Regions from separate parts of the Streptomyces sp. SAI-127 genome, predicted to be linked through region 3. Evidence: riboswitches for the same ligand, from Rfam matches in the RefSeq annotation. Region 3 holds a riboswitch; each other region holds the start of a gene.

Region 1 (3,989 bases), 1.8 Mb from region 3:
CGCGGGCCAGTCGCTCCGGGTTGGTGACGAACAGGTCGTCGCCGACGATCTGGACCTTGTCACCGAGCTTGTCGGTGAGGACCTTCCAGCCGGCCCAGTCGTCCTCGAACAGCGGGTCCTCGATGGAGACGAGCGGGTAGGCCGCCACGAGCTCCTCGTAGTACTCCGTCATCTCGGCGGCGGAGCGGTCCTTGCCCTCGAACTGGTACTTGCCGTCCTTGTAGAACTCGGAGGCGGCGACGTCGAGCGCCAGGGCGACCTGCTCGCCGGGGATGTAACCGGCTTCCTTGATGGCCTCGAGGATGAGGTCCAGGGCGGCGCGGTTGGACTCCAGGTTCGGCGCGAAGCCGCCCTCGTCACCGAGGCTGGTGGACAGGCCCTTGCTCTTCAGGACCTTCTTGAGGGTGTGGTAGACCTCGGTGCCCCAGCGCAGCGCCTCGGAGAAGGACTCCGCACCGATCGGGGCGATCATGAACTCCTGGATGTCCACGTTGGAGTCGGCGTGCGAGCCGCCGTTCAGGATGTTCATCATCGGCACCGGCAGCAGGTGCGCGTTCGGGCCGCCCAGGTAGCGGAAGAGCGGGAGGTCGCTGGCCTCGGAGGCGGCGTGCGCGACGGCGAGGGAGACGCCGAGGATGGCGTTGGCGCCGAGCGAGCCCTTGTTGTCGGTGGCGTCCAGGTCGAACATCGCCTGGTCGATCAGGCGCTGCTCGGTGGCGTCGTAGCCGACCAGCTCCGGGCCGATCTGCTCGATGACGGCGAGGACGGCCTTCTCGACACCCTTGCCCTGGTAGCGGTTCGGGTCACCGTCGCGGAGCTCGATGGCCTCGAAGGCACCCGTGGAGGCACCGGACGGGACGGCGGCACGACCCGTGCTGCCGTCGTCGAGGCCGACCTCGACCTCGACCGTGGGGTTGCCTCGGGAGTCCAGGATTTCCCGGGCTACGACGACGTCGATGGACGGCACGAGCATCTCCTTCTTGGGGTGTGACACGGTCCGCCGGGACCGCGGTGGGTTCTGCGAGACCGAGCCTAACCGGCTCCGGGGGATCGGCCACCGTGTGGACCGCCCCGTGGACAGAACCGAGAGTAAATTGTTTCTGAACTGAACAAAGACGTCCCGGTGGCGGCGCATGAAAAAACCCCGCCCCGGTGCGTACGGGGGAACACGCACCGGAGCGGGGAGCCCGTGGGGACGGGGGGACCCTCACGAGGCCTTCATCGTGAAGGACACGGATGTGAGGGCGCTGTGGTTCAGCTGGGTCTTACTTCAGGTGCAGCTGCTGGCCCGGGTAGATGAAGTCGGCGTCGGTGACGATGTCCTTGTTCAGCTTGAACAGCTTCTGCCAGCCGCCCTTGACCTTGTGCTTCTCGGCGATCGAGCTGAGGGTGTCACCCTTGACGACCTTGTACTCGCCGTCGCCCTTCTTGACCTTCTTGCCGGTCGGGGTGGTGACGGTCTTCTTGGCCGCCGGGCGGTCGGTCGAACGGGACGCGCTCTGCTCCTCGGTCGAACGGCTGCTCGTGTTCGAGCTGCCGGAGGAGGACGAGCTGCTGCCGCCGCTGTAGGTGGCGCTGGACAGGCCCGTGCCGCAGACCGGCCAGGCACCCTTGCCCTGCGAGGCGAGGACCTTCTCGGCGACGGCGATCTGCTGGGACTTGCTGGCCTGGTTGGCCTGCGCGGCGTACTGCGTGCCGCCGTAGGCGGCCCAGGTGGAGGCCGAGAACTGCAGACCGCCGTAGTAACCGTTGCCGGTGTTGATGGACCAGTTGCCGCCGGACTCGCACTGGGCGACGGTGTCCCACTCGGAGGCGGTGGCGGCGGAGGCGTTGCCGGCCGCCATCAGCGGGGCGGCGATGGCGACACCGGTGACACCGGCGAGCGCGGCGGCGCGGGTGGCCTTGGACGGACGACGGTGCTTGCCCTTGCCCGAAAACAGCATGGTGGATCCCCTCACCGACGCCTGCGAGGTGAGCTGTCGGGTTCGGGCCGGTTGAGTTGCCCGGTCGCGCACCCTGCGGTGCGCGGCTTCACCCCAAGCCGGTTCCGGCGGCCTTTCGACCGTGAGACCCCGTGAGGCCTCTGCTGCCGGACCCGGCACTTACCTTGGGTCCCCCGCTCCTGCCTACGGCGCTTGACGCGACGACTGTTCCCGTACGGCCGCTGGCAGGATTCGGCGTTGCGACAGACGGGGCTCGGGTTGCCGAGCGGTGACGACCGTAGACACGCGCTCGGCGGAAATTCAAAGACGATCAGGGCTTCTGAGACTCATCCCACACTTTCACCAAAGTGGACATTCAGTGCGAAGTGTGACGCGAACTCCCGCTGTTTTTCTGGGCTTTTCAGCCCTATTCAGCCCCTGTGTCGAGCGTCTGACCGGCGACGATGTTGCTCGGGTCGGCCCCGATGCGGTCCTTGTTCTCGGCGTAGAGGGCGCGCCATCCGCCGTCGAGGCCAAGGGAGTCGGCGATGGAGGCGAGGGAGTCGCCCTCCTGGACGGTGTAGGTGCGGGCGGCGTGCCGGCCGGCCGCGGAGGAGGCCGTGCTCTTCGTCGCGACCTCCTCGGCGCTGCCGCCCCGGTGCTTGCCGGAGCCGAGTGCGCCGACGTCCACGAGGGCCGAAGAGCTGCCCTCCTGCCACGACTTGTCCGCTTCATCCTCTTCCGGGCTCACCACGGGCGAGCTGTCGGAACGCTGCGCTTCTTCCGTGGCGGATCCCTCGGAACCCGAAGAGTTCTTTTTGTCCGACTTGGCGGAACCATCGCCATTGCCGGAAGGGGTGGCCGATGGCGAGGGAGTCGCGGACGAACCGTCCAGCGCGTCGAGCAGACCGGAAGACTTTTCGGAGCCTGATGAGTTGGAGGAACCGGATGAATCGGATGAATCCGACGAGCCGGACGCCGAGGCCGAGGGCGTCCCGCTCTCCACACCCGTGTCGACATCGGCCGAGCTCGAGTCCTTGCTGAGACCGCCGAGCAGACCGCAGGTCGGCCATGCGGCGATGCCCTGGTCCGCGAGAAGCTTCTCGGCCACGGCTATCTGCTGGTTACGGCTGGCCAGATCAGCGGTCCTGGCGTATTCGAGGCCGCCGTACTTCTCCCAGTTCTCCTGGGACATCTGGAGGCCGCCGTAGTAGCCGTTGCCGTCGTTCGCGCTCCAGGAGCTGCCGCTCTCGCATTCCGCGACCCGGTCCCAGGTGGTGCCGGTGGCGGCGCTCGCTCCGGTCGCTCCGAGCAGTGGGATCGCGATGGCGGATCCCGTCACACCGGCCGCGACGAGGAGAGCCGGAGCCTGACGGGGGCGACGGTGACGACCGTTCCCGGAGAGCATGCGGGGACCTTTCCCGAGAGAGCAGGGACCTGCGCGGCCGGTGTTGCAGGGCACCGCGCTGGTCCGTGAACGTATAGGGATTCGATCACTTGTCACAAGTTAATGCCGCGTAGATCACGTGAAGATCACAGACTTGAGGGCGCGTCATGTTTACGCGGCCCCGCGCGGGGATAGGCCGGACCCCTCGGTCGATTACCGGACGGGCGTGAACTCCACGGGCAAAGTACGCAGTCCACGCATGATGAGCCCCCCACGCCAGCGCAAATCGGCTGAATCCACCGCGAGTTGCAGGTCCGGGAGACGGGTGAGGAGGGTGGCGAGCGCGGTCTGCCCCTCCAGGCGGGCGAGCGGGGCACCGAGGCAGTAGTGGATGCCGTGGCCGTAACCGAGGTGCTGATTGTCACGGCGGGACAGATCGAGCACATCGGGGTCTGCGAACCGCTCGGGATCCCGGTCCGCCGCCGCGAGCACGACGAGCACCGGGTCGCCGGCTGCGATGTCCTGACCGCCGATCCGCAGGGGTTCGGTGGCGAACCGCCAGGTGGCCAGCTCGACCGGACCGTCGTACCGCAGGAGCTCCTCCACACCGGTCTCCAGCAGGCCTCTTTCCCCGTCGGCCAGGGACTTCTGCAGCCGACTCCGCTGCTCGGGGTGGGTGA
Region 2 (3,989 bases), 1.3 Mb from region 3:
CGTCAAGAACGAGCGACGGCAGCGCTACGACAACGTGCCGTACGGCACGGCCTTCGAGAAGCTCACCGCCCTCGCCTACCCGGAGGGCCACCCCTACCACCACACCCCGATCGGCTCGATGGCCGACCTGGACGCGGCCACGCTGGAGGACGCGCGCGCGTTCTTCCGCACGTACTACGCGCCGGGCAACGCGGTTCTGTCGGTCGTCGGCGACATCGACCCGGAGCAGACGCTCGCCTGGATCGAGAAGTACTTCGGCTCCATCCCGTCGCACGACGGCAAGCCCGCGCCCCGCGACGGCTCCCTGCCCGAGACGATCGGCGAGCAGCTGCGCGAGGTCGTCGAGGAAGAGGTCCCGGCCCGCGCGCTGATGGCGGCCTACCGGCTTCCGCACGACGGCACACGCGCGTGCGACGCGGCCGACCTCGCCCTCACCGTCCTGGGCGGCGGCGAGTCCTCCCGCCTCTACAACCGGCTCGTACGGCGCGACCGTACGGCCGTCGCGGCCGGCTTCGGCCTGCTGCGCCTGGCCGGTGCGCCCTCCCTGGGCTGGCTCGACGTGAAGACCTCCGGTGACGTCGAGGTACCGGTCATCGAGGCCGCCATCGACGAGGAGCTCGCCCGGTTCGCCGAGGAGGGCCCCACGGCCGAGGAAATGGAGCGCGCCCAGGCCCAGTTGGAGCGCGAGTGGCTGGACCGGCTCGGCACCGTCGCGGGCCGCGCCGACGAACTGTGCCGCTACGCCGTCCTGTTCGGCGACCCGCAGCTCGCCCTCACCGCCGTACAGCGCGTCCTGGAGGTGAGCGCCGAGGAGGTCCAGGCGGTCGCCAAGGCCAAGTTGCGCCCCGACAACCGCGCGGTGCTCGTCTACGAGCCCACCTCCCCGGCCGAGATCGCCCAGAGCGCCGAGGACGCAGAGGGCGCCGAAGACCCGGAGTCCGCGGCCACCGTGGAAGCCACCGACGAGAACGAGGAGGCGGCCAAGTGACCGAGCTCGCCGCGATGGAATTCCACCCGCAGCCGCAGGCGGGCGAGCCCAAGGTATGGGCCTTCCCTGCCCCCGAGCGCGGGACGCTCGACAACGGCCTCACCCTCCTGCGCTGCCACCGCCCCGGCCAGCAGGTCGTCGCCGTCGAGGTGCTCCTGGACGCACCCCTGGACGCCGAGCCGGCCGGCCTGGACGGCGTCGCCACGATCATGGCGCGCGCCTTCTCCGAGGGCACCGACAAGCACTCCGCCGAGGAGTTCGCCGCCGAGCTGGAGCGCTGCGGCGCCACCCTCGACGCGCACGCCGACCACCCGGGCGTCCGCCTCAGCCTCGAAGTGCCGGCCTCCCGCCTCGCCAAGGCGCTCGGTCTGCTCGCCGACGCCCTCAGGGCGCCCGCGTTCGCGGACAGCGAGGTCGAGCGGCTCGTCCGCAACCGCCTGGACGAGATCCCGCACGAGCTGGCCAACCCGTCCCGCCGCGCAGCCAAGGAGCTCTCCAGGGAGCTGTTCCCGGCCGACTCGCGCATGTCGCGCCCGCGCCAGGGCACCGAGGAGACGGTCGAGAACATCGACTCCGCTGCCGTGCGCGGCTTCTACGAGAAGCACGTGCGCCCCGCCACCGCGACCGCCGTGGTGGTCGGCGACCTCACCGGCATCGACCTGGACGCCCTGCTCGGCGACACCCTCGGTTCCTGGACCGGCTCCACGGGCCGGCCGCGGCCGGTGCCACCGGTGACCGCCGACGACACCGGCCGGGTCGTCATCGTGGACCGCCCCGGCGCCGTCCAGACGCAGTTGCTGATCGGCCGCATCGGCGCCGACCGGCACGCACGCGTGTGGCCCGCGCAGGTGCTCGGCACGTACTGCCTCGGCGGCACCCTCACCTCCCGCCTGGACCGTGTCCTGCGCGAGGAGAAGGGCTACACCTACGGTGTGCGCTCGTTCGGTCAGGTCCTCAGGTCCGCCCCGGACGGTTCGGGCGCCGCGATGCTCGCCATCAGCGGCTCCGTCGACACCCCGAACACCGGTCCCGCCCTGGACGACCTGTGGAAGGTGCTGCGCACGCTCGCCGAAGGCGGCCTCACCGACGCCGAGCGCGATGTCGCCGTCCAGAATCTCGTCGGGGTGGCGCCGCTCAAGTACGAGACCGCGGCGGCCGTGGCGAGCACGCTGGCCGACCAGGTCGAGCAGCACCTGCCGGACGACTACCAGGCGACCCTGTACCAGCAGCTCGCCGCGACGGGCACCGTCGAGGCCACCGCGGCCGTCGTGAACGCCTTCCCGGTGGACCGGCTGGTGACGGTCCTGGTCGGCGACGCGGCCGCCATCAAGGAGCCCGTCGAGGCCCTCGGCATCGGCGAAGTCAAGGTCGTGACGGCCGAGTAGAGGCACCCGACCTCAGGGGCCCTGGTGACGCAAGCGCCACCAGGGCCCTCGGATGTCCGAATTGGGCAGGAGGTTGCCTGTCTGCCCTGTGGGATGCGCTACAAAAGCCGTGATCCGTTTGGGGATTGAAAGTGGCCCCGCTTAGCGTCCTCTGGGCTGTCCGTCAGGCACTGCGCCGCGCCCGCGGCACCGGACAGTCATCGCCGAGTCCCCGCATGGCGCGAGCCAGGGGAGCCGGGGACCCACGCAACACGTCCCTGGGGTGAATCGGACGCCCGCGCGAGCCGCGAGGGAGTCCGTAGGAGACCTTCCTGCTCCGAACCCGTCAGCTAACCCGGTAGGCGAGAAGGAAGGAAAGGACCAGCCACCACATGGCGTTCACCTGCGCCACCGGGAAGCACCGTCGTCCCAGCCGCATGAAGCGCACCACCGCCCGCGCGGCAGGCGTCGCGGCCCTCGCCACCACCGGCGTCATCGGCACCATCGCCGCCCCCGCACTCGCCGCCGACAACTCCGTCGAGCAGACCGGCCTCATGCCCGTCGTCAGCGCCGGCGACTCCCTCGCCGATCAGCTCGACGCCCAGGCCGCCGCCCAGGCCCAGGCCGCCGCGCAGAAGAAGGCGGCGGCGGAGGCCAAGAGGAAGGCCGAGGCCCGGGCCAAGGAGGAGCGCGAGGCCAAGGAGCGCGCCGCCCGTGCGGCCGAGCGCAAGCGCCTCAACAGCTTCGTCGTCCCGATCTCCGGCTCCTACATCTCGACCGGCTACAAGTCCGGCGGCTCCCTGTGGTCGTCCGGCAGCCACACCGGTGTCGACTTCCACGCCGCGAGCGGCACTTCCGTGCACGCGGTCGGCCGCGGCACGGTCGTGGAGGCCGGCTGGGGCGGGTCGTACGGCAACGAGATCGTGATCAGGATGGCCGACGGCACGTACACCCAGTACGGCCACCTGTCGTCCATCGGCGTCTCGGTCGGCCAGTCGGTCACCCCGGGCCAGCAGATAGGAGTGTCCGGCGCGACCGGCAACGTCACCGGCCCGCACCTGCACTTCGAGGCGCGCACCACCGCCGAGTACGGCTCGGACATCGACCCCGTCGCCTACCTGCGCTCGCACGGCGTGAACGTCTGACGACCCACGGCGCGATCTCCGCGAGGCCCCGGCTCCCCGAGCCGGGGTTTCGTCGTTTCCGTCGCCCCGTTGTCCAAAAAATATCCTCGGATTCCGGTCTGCCGTCGGAAATTCCCGTCCATTGCAATAGAGTCACTGAACACACGTCAATCGGCGACGTTTCACGGGGATTAAGACGGAGGTCGGACATGCGTATTCCGGCGCACTCGGTATGCACGGCGATCCGGGACGACATCGTCGCTGGTGTCTACGAGCGCGGCAGCCGGCTCACCGAGGAACTGCTCGCCCGCCGCTACGGCGTTTCCCGTGTCCCGGTCCGGGAGGCCCTGCGCACCCTGGAGGCCGAGGGCTTCGTGGTGACGCGGCGGCACGCGGGCGCGTGCGTTGCCGAACCGTCCGAGCAGGAGGGTGCCGACCTGCTGGAGATGCGGATGCTCCTCGAGCCGCTCGGCGCCTCCCGGGCCGCCCAGCGCCGCACTGAGGCCCATCTGA
Region 3 (3,989 bases):
CGACTGCCGCCCCTGGCCCGGGCGGCGGTGGGGAGCCGGTCACCTGGTGGAGGACGCTAAACCTGACCGTGACGGGGAGGTAACGCGTTGTGCGGAACTGCCGCCAGGGGACCGCGGGGTGACCGAAGGTGACCGTGATCGCGGGCCGGCTCCGTCGACTTCGCGCGGTGCGCTGACCGAAGTCGGGATTCCGGGACACGTGGCGGGTGCCGAGTGCTATGGGCCGCATATATGCAAGGTCTCTCGAGGGGCCGGTGCGGGTGCTCCTCGGGGCCCGGCATAGGCTCCGGCCTCATGGACGTACTCATCCATCTCTTCGTCGGCCTGCACATCATCGGCATCGCCGCGCTGCTCGGCGGCTTCCTCACGCAGATGAAGGCGATGGGCCGGGGCACCGCCCGGTTCGTCCCCGCGATGCTGCACGGTGCCGCGACGATGCTGGTCACCGGGGTGATCCTGGTCGGCCTCAACCAGGCCGACGACCAGCACGTCAACAACATCAAGATCGGCGTGAAGCTCGCCCTGCTGATCGTGATCCTCGGCCTCGTCTATGTGAAGCGGGACGACGAGAAAGTGGACAAAAGCCTGTTCGGCCTGGTCGGCGCGCTGACCACGGCCAACATCTTCATCGCGGTGCTGTGGACCTGACGGCGGCACGGGCGGCGTCGACCGCCCCCGCGGCGACGGCCGACCAGGCCGCCACCGAGATCCACAGCAGCACCTCACCCGGAGTCCCGAGCCACGGGACATCCACGTCGGCGGCGACCGACAGGGTCGCCACCGCGGTCATGCCCATGGGGAACACGGTGGCCCAGCGGCGCGCGTCGTAGCGCGGGCGCGGGCGTACGAACTCGGCCACCAGCAGTACGGCGTACCAGGCCAGGCCGAGCACCAGCAGCGCCACGGTCACCGCACGCAGGACGCCGCGGTCGTCGTCGTTCCACAGGTACAGGCGCGCGCTGTCGGCGGCGATCAGCTGCGCGCCGGCGAGCGCCGAGAGGGCGAGCGCGCCGCCCGCGATCCACTGGTCGCCCGGCCCCTCCAGCACCTGGCGCGGGTCGAAGCGGAAGAGCGCGACGCCGTAGAGGACCAGGCCGAGCCAGAACAGTACGAGCGCCGAGTGCGCAAGCCATGCCGCCGACTCGGCAGCGGCGAGCGTGGCGCCGAGGACCGCGAGGCCCTGGGTGGCCACACAGCCGAGGAACACCCCGCCGGGCATCCGCCGCTTCCAGTTCCCGACGACGAGCACGATCAGCACCGGCCACAGCAGCGCGGACAGTGCCAGCAGTGCCTCGGCGAGGGTCTGCCGGCCGAGCGCGGAGAAACGGGTGCCGAGCACGGTGGTCGCCGCCACGGCCGTCAGGGCGCCCGGTGTCCCGGCGTCCGCGAACCATCGCGCGCGCTCCCGCAGCAGTCGTAGGGCGAAATCGGCGGCCAGCCCCAGCCAGGCCGCGCAACCGAGCACCAGGGCGATCCGGGACAGCGTCTCGTAGCCGGTCAGATGCAGCCCGACCGACACGATGCCGGTCGCCATCACGGCGGCCCCGGCCGCGGGCGGGCGCTGCGTCCACCGGACGCGCAGGGGAGAGTGCGGAGAGGTGCCGGACATGTGCCGATGCTAGGAAGCTCAGCGTGCCGTGCCGGCGGGACGCGCACGCGCGCGGGCGGAAAGAGCCGAAATACGCCCGCGCGCTTGTCGTGACCGGCGTGCCTCAGGCCGGGCGCACCACGCTGTGGATCGCCGACTCGCCGTCGTAGTAGATCGACTCCTCGCGGACGTACGCGCCCGGCTTGGGGGCGTGGATCATCATGCCGTTGCCGATGTAGAGGCCGACGTGGCTGATGTCGTCGTAGAAGAAGACCAGGTCACCGGGCTGAGCGTCGGCGAGGGAGACCGTGGTGCCGGCGTTGACCTGGTCGTAGGTGACGCGGGGGAGGTCGACGCCGGCGGCCTTCCAGGCGGCCTGGGTGAGGCCTGAGCAGTCGTAGGAGTCGGGCCCGGTGGCGCCCCAGACGTACGGCTTGCCGATCTGCGCGCGGGCGAAGGCGAGGGCCTTGGCGGCCTTGGTGGCATACGAGGAGTCGGTCGGCGTCGACGTGCTCTCCTGCGGGGCGGTGGCCTCCTGCGCGGCCTCCGCCGCCGCTGCCTGCTGCTGCGCCAGCTCCGCCGCCTTGCGGGCCGCCTCCTCCTGCTTCTGCTTCTCGATCGCCGCGAGGCGCGCCTTCTCCTGGGCCGTCAGCTCCGACAGGATCTCGCGCGCGTCGGAGAGCTTCTTCTGGACGGTCGCCTTGGCCGTCTTCAGGTCGCTCTGCGTCTCGGTGAGCGTCTGAAGGCTCTGGGAGGCCTCCTGACGCTTCTTCATCGTCGCGGACTGCTCGGAGACGTAGTCGTCGACCGCGCCCTTCTGGCGGTCCGTCAGACGCGCCATCAACTGCGTCTCGTCGAAGTAGTCCTGCGGAGTGTCGGCGAGCAGGAAGGTCGCCGTGCCGGAGGCCCCGGCGCCGGTGCGGTACTGGGCGGCGGCGAAGGAACCGAGCTCCTCCCGCGCCTGGTTGAGCTTCTGGGTGCGCTGGGCGACGTCGTCGAGGAGCGTGTCGACCTGCTTGCGCTGCTTGGCCGTCTTCTCCTTGGCCGCGTTGTAGTTGTCGGTCGCCGACTCGGCCTGGCGGTAGAGGTCGTCGACCTTCTTCTCCACCTCTTCGAGACTCGGCCTGTCATCGGCCGGCGCGGCGTTCGCCGACTGGGACAGCAGGGCCACGGAGGTGAGGGCGGCCGTCGCGAGGGCCGGGGTCCGTATGCCTGCTACGCGCGTACCCACAGGACGCGACTTGCGGTGCGACGCCAAGGGAGGCGACTCCTTCCGTGCTCCGCCTGCCGAGTTAGCTGTCGGGTTCGGGCGGCATGCTTCGGAAGGTTTGCCCTACGGCGCTCCCTGCGCGGGAGTCGGCCGATTCACCCCAGGTATCGGTGGGTCCCCGGCTCCGGGCGCGCGGCGGCGCTGCGGACTCGGCGGAGGCCGTGCGGCCCGGCGACGTTCGCCGGTGGGGGTCGTACGGCCTGCCCGAACGGTAGCCAACGGGTGTGGCCCCTGTGAAGGTTGATGTTCGATATGCCCGATACATTTTCGTGACCTTGGCCTCGTGCATAGCTCCACGTGGTCAATCCGGAGTGATCTGCAACGACTTGTGCGTATTTTCGCCGGAGTGACGGCGTCCGCCCGCTTCGTGGGTCTAACTTCCAGCCAACCGCGGTGGGGTGCCGCGGCCGGTGGGAGGGGTACGGCCATGAGGATGCGCACAGGACTCGTCGTCGCCACGTCGGTCGCGCTCGCCGCCGCCGCGGGAATCGCGCCCGCGACAGCGACAGCGGGGCACGGCGGAGGCAAGCCGGTGATCCGCGTGATCGCCAAGGGCCTCGACAACCCGCGCCAGCTCTCCTACGACGACGGGCATCTGTACGTCGCCGAGGCGGGCCGGGGCGGCAGGAAGTGCGTCGGCGAGGGCCCCGAGGGGCCGACCTGCGTCGGACTCAGCTCCGCCGTCACCAAGATCTACTGGGACGGGGGCGCGTGGAAGCACCGCCGGGTGGTGCAGGGGCTTCCCTCGGGCGCCGCCCCCGACGGCGGCTTCGCGACCGGCGTGGACGGCGTCTCCGCGCTCCACGGCGAGGTCTGGGGCGTCGAGACCTACGCCCCGCCGGAGGCCGGGGTGCCGACGAAGCCGCCGTGGAACGCGCTCGGCAAGCTGCTGCGCGTCGGCCACGGCACGGCGCGGATCGCCGCGGACATCACCGCCGTGGAACTGAAGTACAACCCGCACAAGGCGTCGGTGGAGTCCAATCCGTACGCCGTCCTCGCCCTCCCCGACGGCCGCCGGATCGTCGCGGACGCGGCCGGGAACGACCTGGTCGTCGTCTCGCCGCACGGCAAGGCGCGGCCCTTCACGGTCTTCCCGGACCACGACGGGAACCAGTCCGTCCCGACGTCCCT

The links. A riboswitch is a leader RNA that binds a small molecule or an ion and turns the genes downstream of it on or off. The one in region 3 is predicted to bind cyclic di-AMP.
Region 1: it holds a riboswitch for cyclic di-AMP, as region 3 does, so the genes downstream of both, M2157_RS27830 (transglycosylase family protein) here and M2157_RS19485 (C40 family peptidase) in region 3, are expected to answer to the same signal.
Region 2: it holds a riboswitch for cyclic di-AMP, as region 3 does, so the genes downstream of both, M2157_RS13770 (M23 family metallopeptidase) here and M2157_RS19485 (C40 family peptidase) in region 3, are expected to answer to the same signal.

The regions. Positions count from the first base shown of each region.
Region 1 is NZ_JARXYJ010000001.1:6,060,349-6,064,337, reverse strand. Features, by position in the region: gene eno (phosphopyruvate hydratase) at 1-973, opposite strand, end outside; gene M2157_RS27830 (transglycosylase family protein) at 1,266-1,943, opposite strand; cyclic di-AMP (ydaO/yuaA leader) riboswitch at 1,947-2,190, opposite strand; gene M2157_RS27825 (transglycosylase family protein) at 2,350-3,330, opposite strand; gene M2157_RS27820 (cytochrome P450) at 3,523-3,989, opposite strand, start outside.
Region 2 is NZ_JARXYJ010000001.1:3,025,419-3,029,407, reverse strand. Features, by position in the region: gene M2157_RS13780 (pitrilysin family protein) at 1-988, shown strand, start outside; gene M2157_RS13775 (pitrilysin family protein) at 985-2,373, shown strand; cyclic di-AMP (ydaO/yuaA leader) riboswitch at 2,565-2,731, shown strand; gene M2157_RS13770 (M23 family metallopeptidase) at 2,745-3,497, shown strand; gene M2157_RS13765 (GntR family transcriptional regulator) at 3,686-3,989, shown strand, end outside.
Region 3 is NZ_JARXYJ010000001.1:4,302,305-4,306,293, reverse strand. Features, by position in the region: gene M2157_RS19495 (hypothetical protein) at 295-648, shown strand; gene M2157_RS19490 (tellurite resistance/C4-dicarboxylate transporter family protein) at 626-1,609, opposite strand; gene M2157_RS19485 (C40 family peptidase) at 1,713-2,846, opposite strand; cyclic di-AMP (ydaO/yuaA leader) riboswitch at 2,855-3,023, opposite strand; gene M2157_RS19480 (ScyD/ScyE family protein) at 3,286-3,989, shown strand, end outside.